Regions from separate parts of the Paenarthrobacter nitroguajacolicus genome, predicted to be linked through region 2. Evidence: riboswitches for the same ligand, from Rfam matches in the RefSeq annotation. Region 2 holds a riboswitch; each other region holds the start of a gene.
The links. Region 2 has a riboswitch for S-adenosylmethionine ahead of metX (homoserine O-acetyltransferase MetX). Riboswitches for the same ligand answer to the same signal wherever they lie in the genome.
Positions count from the first base shown of each region.

Region 1: it holds a riboswitch for S-adenosylmethionine, as region 2 does, so the genes downstream of both, KCX59_RS05875 (hypothetical protein) here and metX (homoserine O-acetyltransferase MetX) in region 2, are expected to answer to the same signal.
Region 3: it holds a riboswitch for S-adenosylmethionine, as region 2 does, so the genes downstream of both, KCX59_RS19615 (DUF1737 domain-containing protein) here and metX (homoserine O-acetyltransferase MetX) in region 2, are expected to answer to the same signal.

Region 1 is NZ_CP073234.1:1,162,715-1,166,945, forward strand. It holds gene KCX59_RS05865 (VIT1/CCC1 transporter family protein) at 118-1,284, opposite strand; gene KCX59_RS05870 (hypothetical protein) at 1,540-1,731, shown strand; gene KCX59_RS05875 (hypothetical protein) at 1,756-2,055, opposite strand; SAM riboswitch class IV at 2,072-2,191, opposite strand; gene KCX59_RS05880 (sodium:solute symporter) at 2,514-4,031, opposite strand.
Region 2 is NZ_CP073234.1:1,582,233-1,586,463, forward strand. It holds gene KCX59_RS07660 (CPBP family intramembrane glutamic endopeptidase) at 1-3, shown strand, start outside; gene KCX59_RS07665 (VOC family protein) at 144-782, opposite strand; gene KCX59_RS07670 (bifunctional o-acetylhomoserine/o-acetylserine sulfhydrylase) at 1,010-2,326, shown strand; SAM riboswitch class IV at 2,488-2,604, shown strand; gene metX (homoserine O-acetyltransferase MetX) at 2,620-3,741, shown strand; gene KCX59_RS07680 (hypothetical protein) at 3,744-4,193, opposite strand.
Region 3 is NZ_CP073234.1:4,158,304-4,162,534, reverse strand. It holds gene KCX59_RS19625 (O-succinylhomoserine sulfhydrylase) at 1-1,022, opposite strand, end outside; gene KCX59_RS19620 (rhodanese-like domain-containing protein) at 1,023-1,433, opposite strand; gene KCX59_RS19615 (DUF1737 domain-containing protein) at 1,430-1,696, opposite strand; SAM riboswitch class IV at 1,710-1,821, opposite strand; gene KCX59_RS19610 (SulP family inorganic anion transporter) at 1,905-3,608, opposite strand; gene KCX59_RS19605 (NtaA/DmoA family FMN-dependent monooxygenase) at 3,763-4,231, shown strand, end outside.

The DNA.
Region 1 (4,231 bases), 420 kb from region 2:
GGCACGCGCGTTGCTTCCCGCTCCGGGTCCACGGTTCTCCATTCCTGATGCCCTGGTCACGCGGGGCAGCGCGGAGGACGAACCAACATTACGGTCTCCGGACCAAGCCGTCCAAACTTAGACGATCGCTGCTCCGAACGCCAAGCCCAGACCATACGTGGCCGCCGCCGCACCCAGGCCGATGGCAAGCTGCCGGAGTCCGCGGCTCAGCGGCGAGGTTCCGGACAACAAGCCGACGACGGCGCCGGTAGCCAGGAGCGCGATACCCACCAGAACGCCGGCCACCAGCAAGGCGGCGATGCCCGTCATGCCGAAAATGAACGGCAGGATGGGCACAATGGCGCCCGAGGCGAAGAAGCAGAAGCTGGACATCGCTGCACCCCACGCCGAACCGACGGATTCATGATCGTCAGTGGGTGGCTTCTCCGGCTGCAAGGAAAGGCTGGGATCGCAGTCGCAGCTGAACAAGCCCATGCGCTCGGCAGCGCGGTGCTCCGCCGCTTCACGCGTCATGCCACGGGCCAAGTACACCAGGACCAACTCGTTGTGCTCGATGTCCAATGACGGTGCCGCGGTCAGAGTGGCCTGCGTGGGCAGGGTCGCGTTAAGGAGCTCCCGCTGCGAGCGGACCGAGACGTATTCGCCCGCACCCATGGAGAGGGCCCCGGCGAGGAGACCCGCGACGCCACTCATGAGCACCACGGGGCTGGGCACGCCGGTTGCGGCCATACCCATGACCAGGGAAAGGTTGCTGACCAAACCGTCGTTGGCGCCGAAAACGGCCGCGCGGAAGGTTCCGGAGAGCCGGTTGCGTCCGCGTGTGGCTAAGCCCCGGACTACTTCTTCGTGGATTTGTTCATCGGCCACCATGGCAGGCGTCGCGGCAGGTTCGGTGCCGTACGGGGAACGGCCTTCGGCACGCTGTGCCAGAGCGAGGACGAACACTGAACCGAAGTTGCGGGCCAGGAAGCCCAGGAACTGGCTGCGGGTGGAAGCTGCCTTGGGCATACCTGCATGCTCGCCAAGGAGCTTGAGCCAATGGGCTTCGTGCCTGCCTTCGGCTTCGGCCAGGGCGAGCAGGATTTGGCGTTCTTCGCCGTCACGTCGCTGGGCCAGTTCGCGGTAGACGGCGGCCTCGGCACGCTCATCGGCCAGGTACTGCCGCCACCGGCGAATGTCCGCGTGCGAGGGCGGCGCGGGTTGCGTGCCGGCGTTTTCGGCAGTTGCCGGTTCGGGGGTGGGGTCCGGAGCGGAGCTCGACGAACTGTGGGATTCCTGGTGCATCTGCACTTTGTCTCCTGTGCTTGGTGGGGTAGTTGCGGCCCCATTGCACGCCCCACACTACCGCTTATCCGCGCGGATTTTTGGCTGGTATTCCTTAACTGGAATGTTCGGTGCACCGTAATTTCCTTGACCCTCGACTGTGCCGGTGCTCAGATGGAAGGACAGGGGCGGGGCCCTTCCGCCACTGGATTCCTGCATTCGGGTCAACGGGCTGAACCGCCCACCAGAACAGGCCCACGAGACGGAGGTTGCACCATGAACACCACCGAATCACACGCCAATTACCCGGAACGGGCAACCATTGAGTCCGACCCGGCCTACGACTACGCCGAAGACCAGGAAGTGGATGAACCCTGGGTAGAGGAAGTGGACGCCCCCGAGGACGACGAACGCGTTGTCCCCATAGATGAAACTGAAGAGTTCCGCGAGGAAGACGAGGAAGTTTAGGCCTGGTCCCCGTGCCCTGGAGCCCTAGTGCCCTAGTGTGAAGTGACGTTGGACGCCCGCCCGTTTTCCGACGGCCGCAACGGTCACCGTTAGTGTCTTGGACGACTCACACCAGTGCGTCGGCCGGACGGCCTGGGCCAACGCCTGCGCGATGAGTTGCGGTTGGGCGTGTCTGAACTGCTCTGTTCCAGCCTTGGCAGTGATGGTCACCGTGCCCAGGAAGAGGTCGACGGCGGGAATCACCGCGACCGTGGGGGTGGCCGTTCCGGCCGGGGTACTGGGTGCTGTTGTGTTTACCAGGGTGGTATCGCCTTGGTACGGCAAGGGACTGCTCCTTGGGGGAGTGCTCTTGCCCGCTCGGTTGTCTCTGGTCCGGGACGGGCCGCTTCCTCATCCGAACCACCCGTGAACATGGGGTTGGTGTGTGGCCAGTCGGAGCTTGGCACCACATCTCTTGAAGCTGGGACCACCCTACCGCATTGGTGTTCGGCCACCCGTCGTGGGGTGTGTTGCGTGGCCTGCTGTGTTGTGGGGCCTGCTTTGCGCTCTTTGGGGTGGTTTTGGCGTGTAGAGCGGGCCTTCCAACGGGTGGGCGCGTGTTGTGGGGCCTCCTGTGTTGTGGGGCCTGCTTTGCGCACTATGGGGTGGTTTTGGCGTGTAGAGCGGGCCTTCCAACGCATGCTTCCCGGACATAGCGCAACGGCGGCGCCGCCCCAAAAAGGGGAGGCGCCGCCGTCGAACTTTACTTGTTTCCTGAACCTTGCTTGGTTCTTTGTGCCCGCCTAGGAAGCGGGGGTGGTGAGCTCTTCCTCGGCCACGCGGGTACCGGCAACGCGATCCGTCCAGGCCTTCATGACTGCCGGATCCGTGGGCTTGCTGGCAAGCGAGACCACTACGTACACCAAAGCCGAGGCGATCAAACCGAAGTAGATGGGCTCGTTGGCGTAGATGCCATCGAGGGGAACTTCGGCGTTGATCTCAAGGATGATCATGGTTCCGAGGGTTACCACTGAACCGGCCGCCATGGACCATGCTGCGGCGATGCCCGTTCCACGCTTCCACACCAAGCCGCCAATGATGGCCACGAGGAGGCCGCCAACCAGGATGTCGTAGGCAATGGTCAGTGCGGCCACCACATCCTTGGTGGAGATGGCGATGATGATTGCAACGATTCCCAGGCCGAGTACCCAGTAACGGTTGGCCTTGACGTCGTGCTCAGGGTTATCGGAGTCGGAGGTGTCGACCTTCTTGCCAAACCAGCTGGCAACGAAAGGCATTACGTCTGCGCGGGCAACGGTTGCAGCAGCAATCAGTGCGCCTGACGCCGTGGACATCATGGCGGCCACAGCTGCGGCAAGCACCAAGCCGCCGATGCCGATGGGCAGGAGCCGGGTAGCGACCTCTGCGTAGACGTCGTCCTTGGCAGCGATTTCGATGCCGGAGAGGGCAACGCTGGCAGCCATGCCGATCAGGGCACCTGCGAAGCCGTAGAGGATGCAGTAGACGCCGGCGGTAGCGCCGCCCCAGCGGGCAACTGTGGGGTTCTTGGCAGTGAACACGCGCTGCCAGATGTCCTGGCCGATCAGGAGGCCCAGTGTGTACACGACGAAGTAGGTGATGATCGTCTGGAGGCCGATGCCGCCGATGTCGAAGAAGCTCTCATCGACGCGGGCTCGGATGCCATCGAGGCCACCTGCGGCGTTCAGGGCGAAGGGGAGCATGAGGAAGAAGATTCCCACGGTCTTGATGACGAACTGGACCTGGTCGGCCAAGGTGATGGACCACATGCCGCCAATGGTGGAGTAGACCAGCACGATTGCGCCGCCGATAGCGATGGCGAGCCAACGCTCCCAGCCGAAGAGGACCACGAAGATGGTGGCGTAGGCACCGGTGGACGTGGCACACAGCATCAGCGTGTAGGCCAACATCACGATGCCCGAGGTCTGGGTTGCCGTGCTGCCATAGCGGAGGGTCAGCATCTGCGAGACCGTGTAGATCTTGAGCTTTTGGATGGTTCCGGCGAAGAGCAGGCTGAGCAGAAGCACGCCTGAACCGATGGCCACAACCAGCCACATGCCGGAGATACCGAACTTGTAACCGAGGCCGACGCCGCCCACGGTGGATGCGCCACCGAGGACCACTGCGGCCATGGTGCCGGTGTAAAGGAAGGGTCCCAGGCGGCGGCCGGCCACGAGGAAGTCGCTGTTGTTCTTGGTGCGGGACTTGCCCCACCAGCCGAATGCCAGCATGGCGAGCAGGTACACCACCACGATTGCGATGTTTATAGCCGAAGATTCCATGAACGGTCCTTGGAGCTGATGCACGGAGGTTGGGGTTTTCGACGATACTCCTGCGAAGCGTCGAAGTCTCTGTGCTGACGATTGGAGATTGGGGGATGTGTTGTGTGCCTCACAGACAACACTTGTTGCCTATGAGGATATGTTGTGATGGGAGTAACAGTCAAGATCCTTAGGTCATGCTTTCGCGTATTCTGGCGCTC
Region 2 (4,231 bases):
TAGAGGTCCGTTAAAAGTATCCGGCCGCCATCGGTGGGTGACGTCGTTGGCACCCGCTGATGGCGGCCGAAGCTTAGCCCGGACATGATTGACTCCGGACATGGCTGACCGGGGCCGGGACCAGCCCGGATGGATTGGATCGGTCAGATGGTGACGGCTCCGGAGGCGGTTTCGAAAGTTACAGCGAGGATGCCTGGAGTGCCGTGCGGTGCCATCCACTGGACGGCGACATCCTCAAGCGGCTTCTCCACTGGTTCGCCCAACCATTCGGTGACGCGTTCAGCCGAGCCCGCAATGGTGAGGCTGGACATCTTGACGTCGCTCTCGTAGATCCTTGACGGGTGCAGCGAGGGGTCGCCCTCCCACTTGAGCAGGTAGGGCACTTGGGGATCCGCGATCAGGCCGAGGATGCCAATCTGCTGCCACACCAGTTCGCGTCCGTCGGGGAACTTGCGGTTGCCCGGAACAGCCGAGCGGCCAAGGCGGTCTTCGAACGGTGCAAGGTCGTCAACGGCGACGCACCAGCCCATCCATCCACCACCGGCAGCCGAACGGGCACGGACGGCCTGGCCAAAGGGTGCTTTGTCGGAAGCGGGGTGGTCCAGGACCTCCACCACTTCCAGGTACTTGTTATCCGCAAGGGGAATGATCATGTTCCGGGTACCGAAGCGCGGGTGCACTCCGCCCCGGACAGCGTCCACTCCCAATGCCGCGGAAATTCGTTCGGTAGTGGCCAAAAGGCCATCTCGTTCACAGGCGTAAGAGACGTGATCCATGCGCATGGCTTCATCTTGGCACTTTGTGATCGGGGTCTCAGCTAAGTCAAGCCTAACTAAGGTGGGATGTGTATAACCGGTGGTAGGGGGCGTCATGAAGGGACGCGGGAAGACCGAAAGATTCCACAGGCGTCACAAAGCTGTCTTCGCCTCCGGACAGTTCCTAGACTGGCCCCAGCTCACACCGCTTCACCTTGCCTGCCAAACCCATGCGTCACGAACAGGAGAACTCCATGTCCCAAGGATGGTCTTTCGAAACCCGCCAGATCCACGCCGGCCAGGAGCCTGACGCCGCCACAGGAGCGCGCTCGCTTCCGATCTACCAGACCACGTCCTTCGTGTTCCCCAGTGCCGAGAGCGCCGCCAATCGCTTTGCCCTGGCCGAGCTGGCTCCCATCTACACCCGAATCGGCAACCCGACGCAGGATGCAGTGGAGCAGCGGGTTGCGAGCCTTGAGGGTGGCCTGGCTGCCCTCTTGCTCAGCTCCGGACAGGCTGCCGAGACGTTCGCCATCCTGAATATCGCCGAGGCGGGCGACCACATCGTAGCGAGCCCGAGCCTGTACGGCGGCACGTACAACCTGCTGGCGCACACGCTGAAGAAGTTCGGCATTTCGGTCACGTTCGTCGAGGACCCGGACAATCTGGACCAGTGGCGTGACGCCGTCCTGCCGAACACCAAGTTGTTCTTCGGCGAGGTCGTCTCCAACCCCCGCCAGGATGTCCTGGACATCGAGGGCATCGCCCGCACCGCACACGCGGCCGGCGTTCCCCTCATTGTGGACAACACCCTGTCCACGCCTTACCTGATCCGGCCCATCGAGTGGGGAGCGGACATCGTGGTCCACTCCGCGACCAAGTACCTGGGTGGTCACGGTTCGGCAATCGCCGGTGTGATTGTGGACTCCGGCAACTTCGACTTCGGCAAGGACCCGGACCGCTTCCCTGGTTTCAATACCCCGGACCCCAGCTACAACGGTCTGGTCTACGCCCGGGACCTCGGCAAGGACGGTGCACTGGGCGCGAACCTCTCCTACATCCTCAAGGCCCGAGTCCAGTTGCTTCGCGATCTCGGCTCTGCCGTGTCCCCGTTCAACGCCTTCCTCATTGCCCAGGGCCTGGAGACCTTGAGCCTGCGCGTGGAACGCCATGTTGCCAACGCCACCAAGGTGGCCGAATGGCTTGAAAACCACGACGACGTCGAATCGGTCGCCTATGCGGGCCTGCCGTCCAGCCCGTGGTACGACCGCGGCCGGAAGTACGGACCCAAGGGCACGGGCGCCATTGTTGCCTTCAACATCAAGGGCGGCGTCGAAGCCGGCAAGCGCTTCGTGGACGGCCTGGAGTTGCACTCGCACGTTGCCAACATCGGTGATGTCCGCTCGCTGGTCATCCACCCGGCGTCGACTACACACAGCCAATTGACGGTGGAACAGCAGGTCGCTGCCGGCGTCAACCCCGGCCTCGTGCGCTTGTCCGTGGGCATTGAGCACGTTGATGACATCATCGCCGACCTCGAAGCGGGCTTCCGGGCCGCCAAGGGCGCCTAACGCGCGGCTTAGAGTCACAGCCCGGCTGCCGCCCGCGTCGACGATTATTCGCCGGGCGGCAGTTCCGGGTGCTCGTTCGTGAACGAAGACGCCCTAAACCGTCACACTGTTGTCACATTCTTCGCCAGAACCACCCTGCATTTCCTAGACTCTTCGTATTAGGTCATGAGTGCCAGCACACAGCCCCGGCTTGCTGGCCGGCAACCCTCCTACGCGGTGGGGTGCCCCGGGTGAAGACCTGGCCTGTTCGCACGCAAGGCGACGGGCAAGCGCGAGGTTAAGGTGTCAAAGGAATGACCATTACTGCTACAGCCCTTCCCAAATCCGGAGAAGAAGACGGAACCGTCAAGTACGCCGGCATCGGGCCGTTGGAACTTGAGGCCGGCGGATTCCTCCCCGATGTCGTCCTCGCTTATGAGACCTGGGGGCAGCTGAATGCCGATGCCTCCAATGCCGTCCTCATCCAGCATGCGCTCACGGGCAGCACTCACGTAGCCCGTGGAGCCACCGACGAGGAAGGTTGGTGGGAGCAACTCGTTGGGCCGGGTGCCACCATCGACACCAACAAGTTTTTCGTCATTTCCATCAACATCGTGGGCGGTTGTTATGGCAGCACCGGCCCATCGTCAGAAGCACCGGACGGACGTCCTTGGGGCTCACGTTTCCCGTTGGTCACGCTGCGCGACAGCACGGAGGCTGAGGCGCGCCTCGCCGATGCCTTGGGAATCGATGCCTGGCACGCCGTGTTGGGCGGTTCCATGGGCGGCGCCAGGGCCCTTGAATGGGCTGTTACGTTCCCCGACAGGGTCAAACGCTGCGCCGTAATTTCGGTGGGCGCCTACAGTACGGCCGAGCAGATTGCCTTTGCTCAAGCCCAAACCTTGGCCATCAGGCAGGACCCGAACTTCAAAAACGGTGACTATTACGGCGGCACTGCACCTGAACATGGTTTGGCACTGGCCCGACGCATCGCCCACATCACTTACCGCTCAGCCTTGGAGTTGGATTTCCGCTTCGGCAGGGAAGCCCAGCACCAGGAGACACCACTCGCTGCCGCGGTGTTGGGGGAGCGTGGCCGCTACCAGGTGGAAAGCTATCTGGACCACCAGGGAACGAAGCTGGTCCGCCGTTTTGATGCCAACAGCTACATCGCCATCACCGAAGCCCTGATGTCCCACGACGTCACCAGGGGCCGCGGCCCGCTGGAACAGGCGTTGTCGCGCGCTACGGCTGAGTTCTTCGTGGCGGCGGTGGACAGCGACAGGCTCTACTTCCCTGCACAGTCGCGGGAACTTGCCGCGGCGCTACCTGGGGATGTGCCGGTCCACCTCATTGAGGCTCCGATTGGTCACGACGGCTTCCTCACTGAGATCGGCCAGCTCTCGGCACAACTCCGAGAATCATTCTTCGCCTAGCCCTAGCCGTTCATGATTTCGCCGCGCTGCTTCATGTAATCCTCCATGGCGATCTCGCCGTTGCTGAACTTCGTGTCCAGCTCCGCCAACTTGCGGGCGCGGAATCCCTGCGGCTCCGAAGCGCCCGCTGAGGGGAACGGTGCCGGGGATGAAGGGTTCGACGGCGGCCCGGCCTGCGGTGTCGAAACCGCGGGGCGGATGACGGTCGGCTCGGAAGGGTACCCGGGGTAATTCTGACCTGGGTAACCCTGCGTCGGGTATCCCTGACCTGGATAATTCTGCTGCGGGTAATTCTGTGGGGGATACCCTGGTCCGGGCAGATTCTGCTGTGGGTAGCGGGGGTCGCGGAAGTTATTGTCCTGGATCCGACGCGCCCGGGAGCGGTTGTACATGCGGATCCCGAGTGGAATCAGCCAAGAGCAGACGATGATCCAGAAGATCAGATTGTTCACAGTGCAGGCCTCCTAGGTCTCATCCCAGCTTAGTCCTG
Region 3 (4,231 bases), 2.1 Mb from region 2:
TCGATGACACGGAGGCCATCGAGCAAGGCAAATGCAGCGTCTTTGGCTGTACGCCCGGCCGAAGGAAGCAGCTCGAACGTCAGCACAGTACCGCCGGCCTTCATTTGCTTCGCAGCGAGCTCGTACTGAGGGTGGGACTTCAACAGCGGGTACTTGACCCAGCTGATGGCGGGTTGCTGCTCGAGCCACTCTGCGATCTTCAGAGCAGAAGCCGAGCTGTGATTCACTCGCAGTCCCATAGTCTCCAAGCCCTTGGTCAGCACCCAGGCATTGAACGCCGACAGTGACGGGCCAGTGTGCCGCATGAGCTGCTTGACCGGACCATCGATGAATTCCTTGGTGCCCAGGATCGCGCCGCCAAGGACTCGTCCCTGGCCATCGATGTGCTTGGTGCCGGAGTACACAATCACGTCTGCACCCAGCTCACCACAGCGCTGCAGCAGGGGAGTGGCAAAGACATTGTCGACGACGACAGTCGCCCCGGCGGCATGGGCCAGTTCGCTGACGGCAGCGATGTCGACGATCTCCTGCATGGGGTTGGACGGTGACTCGAAGAACACCGCGGTGGTGGGCTCGGACAGGGCTTCGCGCCACTGCTCAAGGTCGGGTCCGTCAACAAAGACCGTCTCCACGCCCCACCGGGGAAGGATCTCGTTGAGGATCACGAAGCAGGAGCCGAACAGCGAGCGGGCAGCAACCACACGGTCACCGGCAGCCAGCAAGGCACCCAGGGCGGTGAAGACTGCAGACATGCCGGACGCCGTCGCGAAGCACGCCTCGGTTCCTTCGAGCAGCCGCAGCCGCTCCTGGAACGTGGCCACGGACGGGTTGCCGTAACGGGAGTAGACGAATCGCTCGTCCTCGCCGGTGAAGGCACGTTCGGCGGCGGCAGCGGATTCGTAGACGAAACCGGAGTTCAAGAAAACAGGTTCGGACGTTTCCTGGAAATTGGTGCGGTCAAGGCCACCGCGGACGGCCTGGGTGTCAGGGCTCCAGCCGGCGGCGTCGGGATTGAAAGTCACTTACTCGGTCCCCAGATTCGTCGGCAGGCCACGGTTCTTCCAACCATTGACGGTGCGCTCACCGTAGCGGTCCGGTTCGCCTTCGAAGCCCTCCAGGACGTTGTAGGCAGTGAAGCCGGCCTGGGTTGCGGCGATGGCCGCCGAGATGGAGCGTTGCCCGGAACGGCATAGGAAAACGAGCTCAACGCCGTCGTCCTCGGGAGCCTGTTGCTGAAGGTCTTCAATAAAGCGGGAGTTCGGAATTCCGCCGGCCAAGTTCCACTGGATGAACAGGGGGTCGTTCTCGGTAGCTTTGGTGTCGGGGATTCCAATGTGGGCCCATTCGCCCTCGGTCCGGACGTCAACCAGGATGGCACCGTCTTGAAGTTTTGCCCACGCGTCGTGCGGGGTCAGGTCACCTGCGTAGCTCATGCGTGGCCCTCGAACGCTTCTTCGTCGTCGTAGTTCTCCAACTGGTCAACGGCATTGGCCACTGCGGCATCCGCTGTGGCGATCGCGGTCGGCAGGACAACGGCTTGGGCAACGATGACGTCCGTGCCGTTGAACGTAGCTGCCGGGCTCCCGTGGAGGACGTAACCTTCGGCGAGGGCATTGTGGATGCGCTCGCAGAAGTCGCGGGTGTCCGGGCCTGTCACCAGGCGGTAGGAGAGTTTTTCTTCAGTGGGTTCAGGCATAGCTGGTGCTCCTCAGTCACGCTTGCAGTACGAATTGTCGATACGCCGAGTAGTCACCTGAGGCACCCCGCCGGAGAGAGGGTTGCCGACCAGCAAGTCAGGGCTTTGCGCTGGTACTCATTACTCAAGAAAAACGTAACATCCACGGGCATCCGGCCGCACTTGCGAGTGGTGGGGCGGCCGTCATGTTGCGTAATCGGCGGCCGTTTCACTCTTCGTCCCTGAGCGTGCGGACGGCAGCGCCGACTGTAGGAAAGAAGTGGTCCGGCGTGAAACGTGCTGCCGTTCCGAGGCGGATCAGCTTGTCCTTGACAGGTCCTTTGAGTTCGGCGAACACCAGATCCACACCGTGGCGGGCCAACCATTCATCCAGCGTGACGAGGTCGTCCAGGGCCGTGGTGTCGATGCCTGTGATGGGTTCCGCCGCAAGGATGACGTGGGAGATATTATCCGAAGCTTCGTCCAGTTGTTCCCGGACAAAGCTTGCAAGAACCTGCCCGTTGCCGAAGAACAGCGGTGCATCGAAGCGGAGGATCAGGAGCCCGGGGATGCGTTCGCCGTTGGGGTGTCGTTCAAGATCGTGGTACCCAGGGAGCCCTTCTTCGGCACCGAGTTCTGTTCGGTATGGATCCCAGGCCCGCCGCACGAAGTCCAAGAGTGCCAAGGCTATGGCCACCACGATTCCCTGGAGCACGCCCACTGTAAGGACGCCCAGGAACGCAGCCAACATCACTACGGATTCGCTCCGGCTCAGGCTCAACAGGCGCCGGACGCCGGCCGGGTCCGCCAGGGCTATCGCTGCGGCAATCACGACGGCGGCCAAGGTGGCGGACGGAAGGTACTCGGTCACCCCTGGAGCCAGCAGCATGAAAGCAAGCACCAGCACCGAACCCACCACGCCGGTCATCTGGGACTTGGCACCAGCGTCCACAGCCACAGGGGTCCTCGATGTACTGCCGGAGATGGGGAATCCGCCCAGCAGGCCCGTGGCAGCATTGGCTGCCCCAAGTGCTGCCATTTCCCTGTTGCCGGAGACCTTCTTGCCTTCCTTGGCTGCCAATGTTTGGGACAGGACGCCGGTGTCCGCGAACGCCATGAGGGCGATCCCTGCCGCAGCGGGAAGCAGGGTGAGTGCGTCCGCCCAGCCAATGCCGCCGAGCGCGGGCATCGGGAGGCCCTGCGGCAGGACTCCGGTGACCTTGACGTCGTCGTTGAGGCTCCAAACGGCCGTTGCGACGCACGAGCCGACCACCGCCAGCAGCACACCCGGCACTTTCCACTTCAGCAGCCGGGGAATCCAGATCAGCGCCAGCGAACCCACGCCCAGCAGCAGCGCGGTGATGTTGACCTCGCCGCCCAGCACCCCGGTGGTGACCTTCGCAAGCTTTTGCCAGATGTCGCCGTCGGCCTCTATCCCCAGGAACGCCGGCAGCTGCGACAACGCCACCAACAACGCGATTCCGTTCAGGTATCCGAGCCTGATGGGTTTGGAGAGCAGTCCTGTGATGGTCCCGAGTTTGAGGGCCGAACCGGCCAACATCAGTACCCCGATCAGCACTGCCAGGAGCCCTGCCAATGCCACCGACTTTTCGCTGCTACCCGCTGCCAGCGGCACGATTGCCGCGGCAATCATGGGGGCGAGGGCAGAATCGGGGCCGAGGACCAGGATGCGGGAAGGCCCTACGAACGCGTAAACCAGCAGCGGGACCACGGTGGCATAGAGACCGGTGACCGGTGGAAGGCCGGCCGCCTGCGCATAGGCCATACCGGCGGGTACCAGCAGGGCGAAGAGGGCAGCACCTGCCACGACGTCGTGCCGGAGCCATTCGCGTTTGTAGCCCTTGAGCGCCCAGACGCCCGAAAGCCGGTCCTTGGCGGAAGACTTGGCGGAAGATCGGGTGGGTGAACTCATACAGCGATCATTCCCGACCCATGCTGTTTTCGAAACTATGCGACCGCCGTATGTGGAAAATCCGGACCGTCATCAGTCCCGCCCAAATGTGACGCCCCGGGAGCATAATTGACGCAGTACGACCCCCTGTAACTTCGCATGAAATCAGGTCGCGGTGAACGGACAGAGCAGTTCTACACTCAAGCCCATGCTGCATTTTGGATGGTTCGTGGGACACGGTTTTGGTGTCCAAGGCTGGGGGACGCCCGGGTACAGCCTGGGTTACGACTGGAAGAAACCCGCCCTGTACCAGGAGGCTGTCCGGGCCTTTGAACAATCCGGGTTGGACCTGTTCATCATCGAGGATTCCCTCACCGTCCCGGACACTTACGGCGGCACGGCCGAGGTCTCCCTGGCGCACGCGTCGTTTGCTCCGAAGCATGATCCGCTGGCGCTGGTCCCGTACCTTCTCTCAGCCACGGAGCATTTGGGGATCGTCCCGACGGTCAGCGCGTCCTTCTACCCGCCCTTCACTGCCGCCCGGCTCCTGGCCACGCTGCAACACTTCTCAGAAGGGCAGCTCGGCTGGAACGTAGTCACGTCCGGCAGCGACCTCGCCGCCCAGAACTACGGGCTGGACCAGC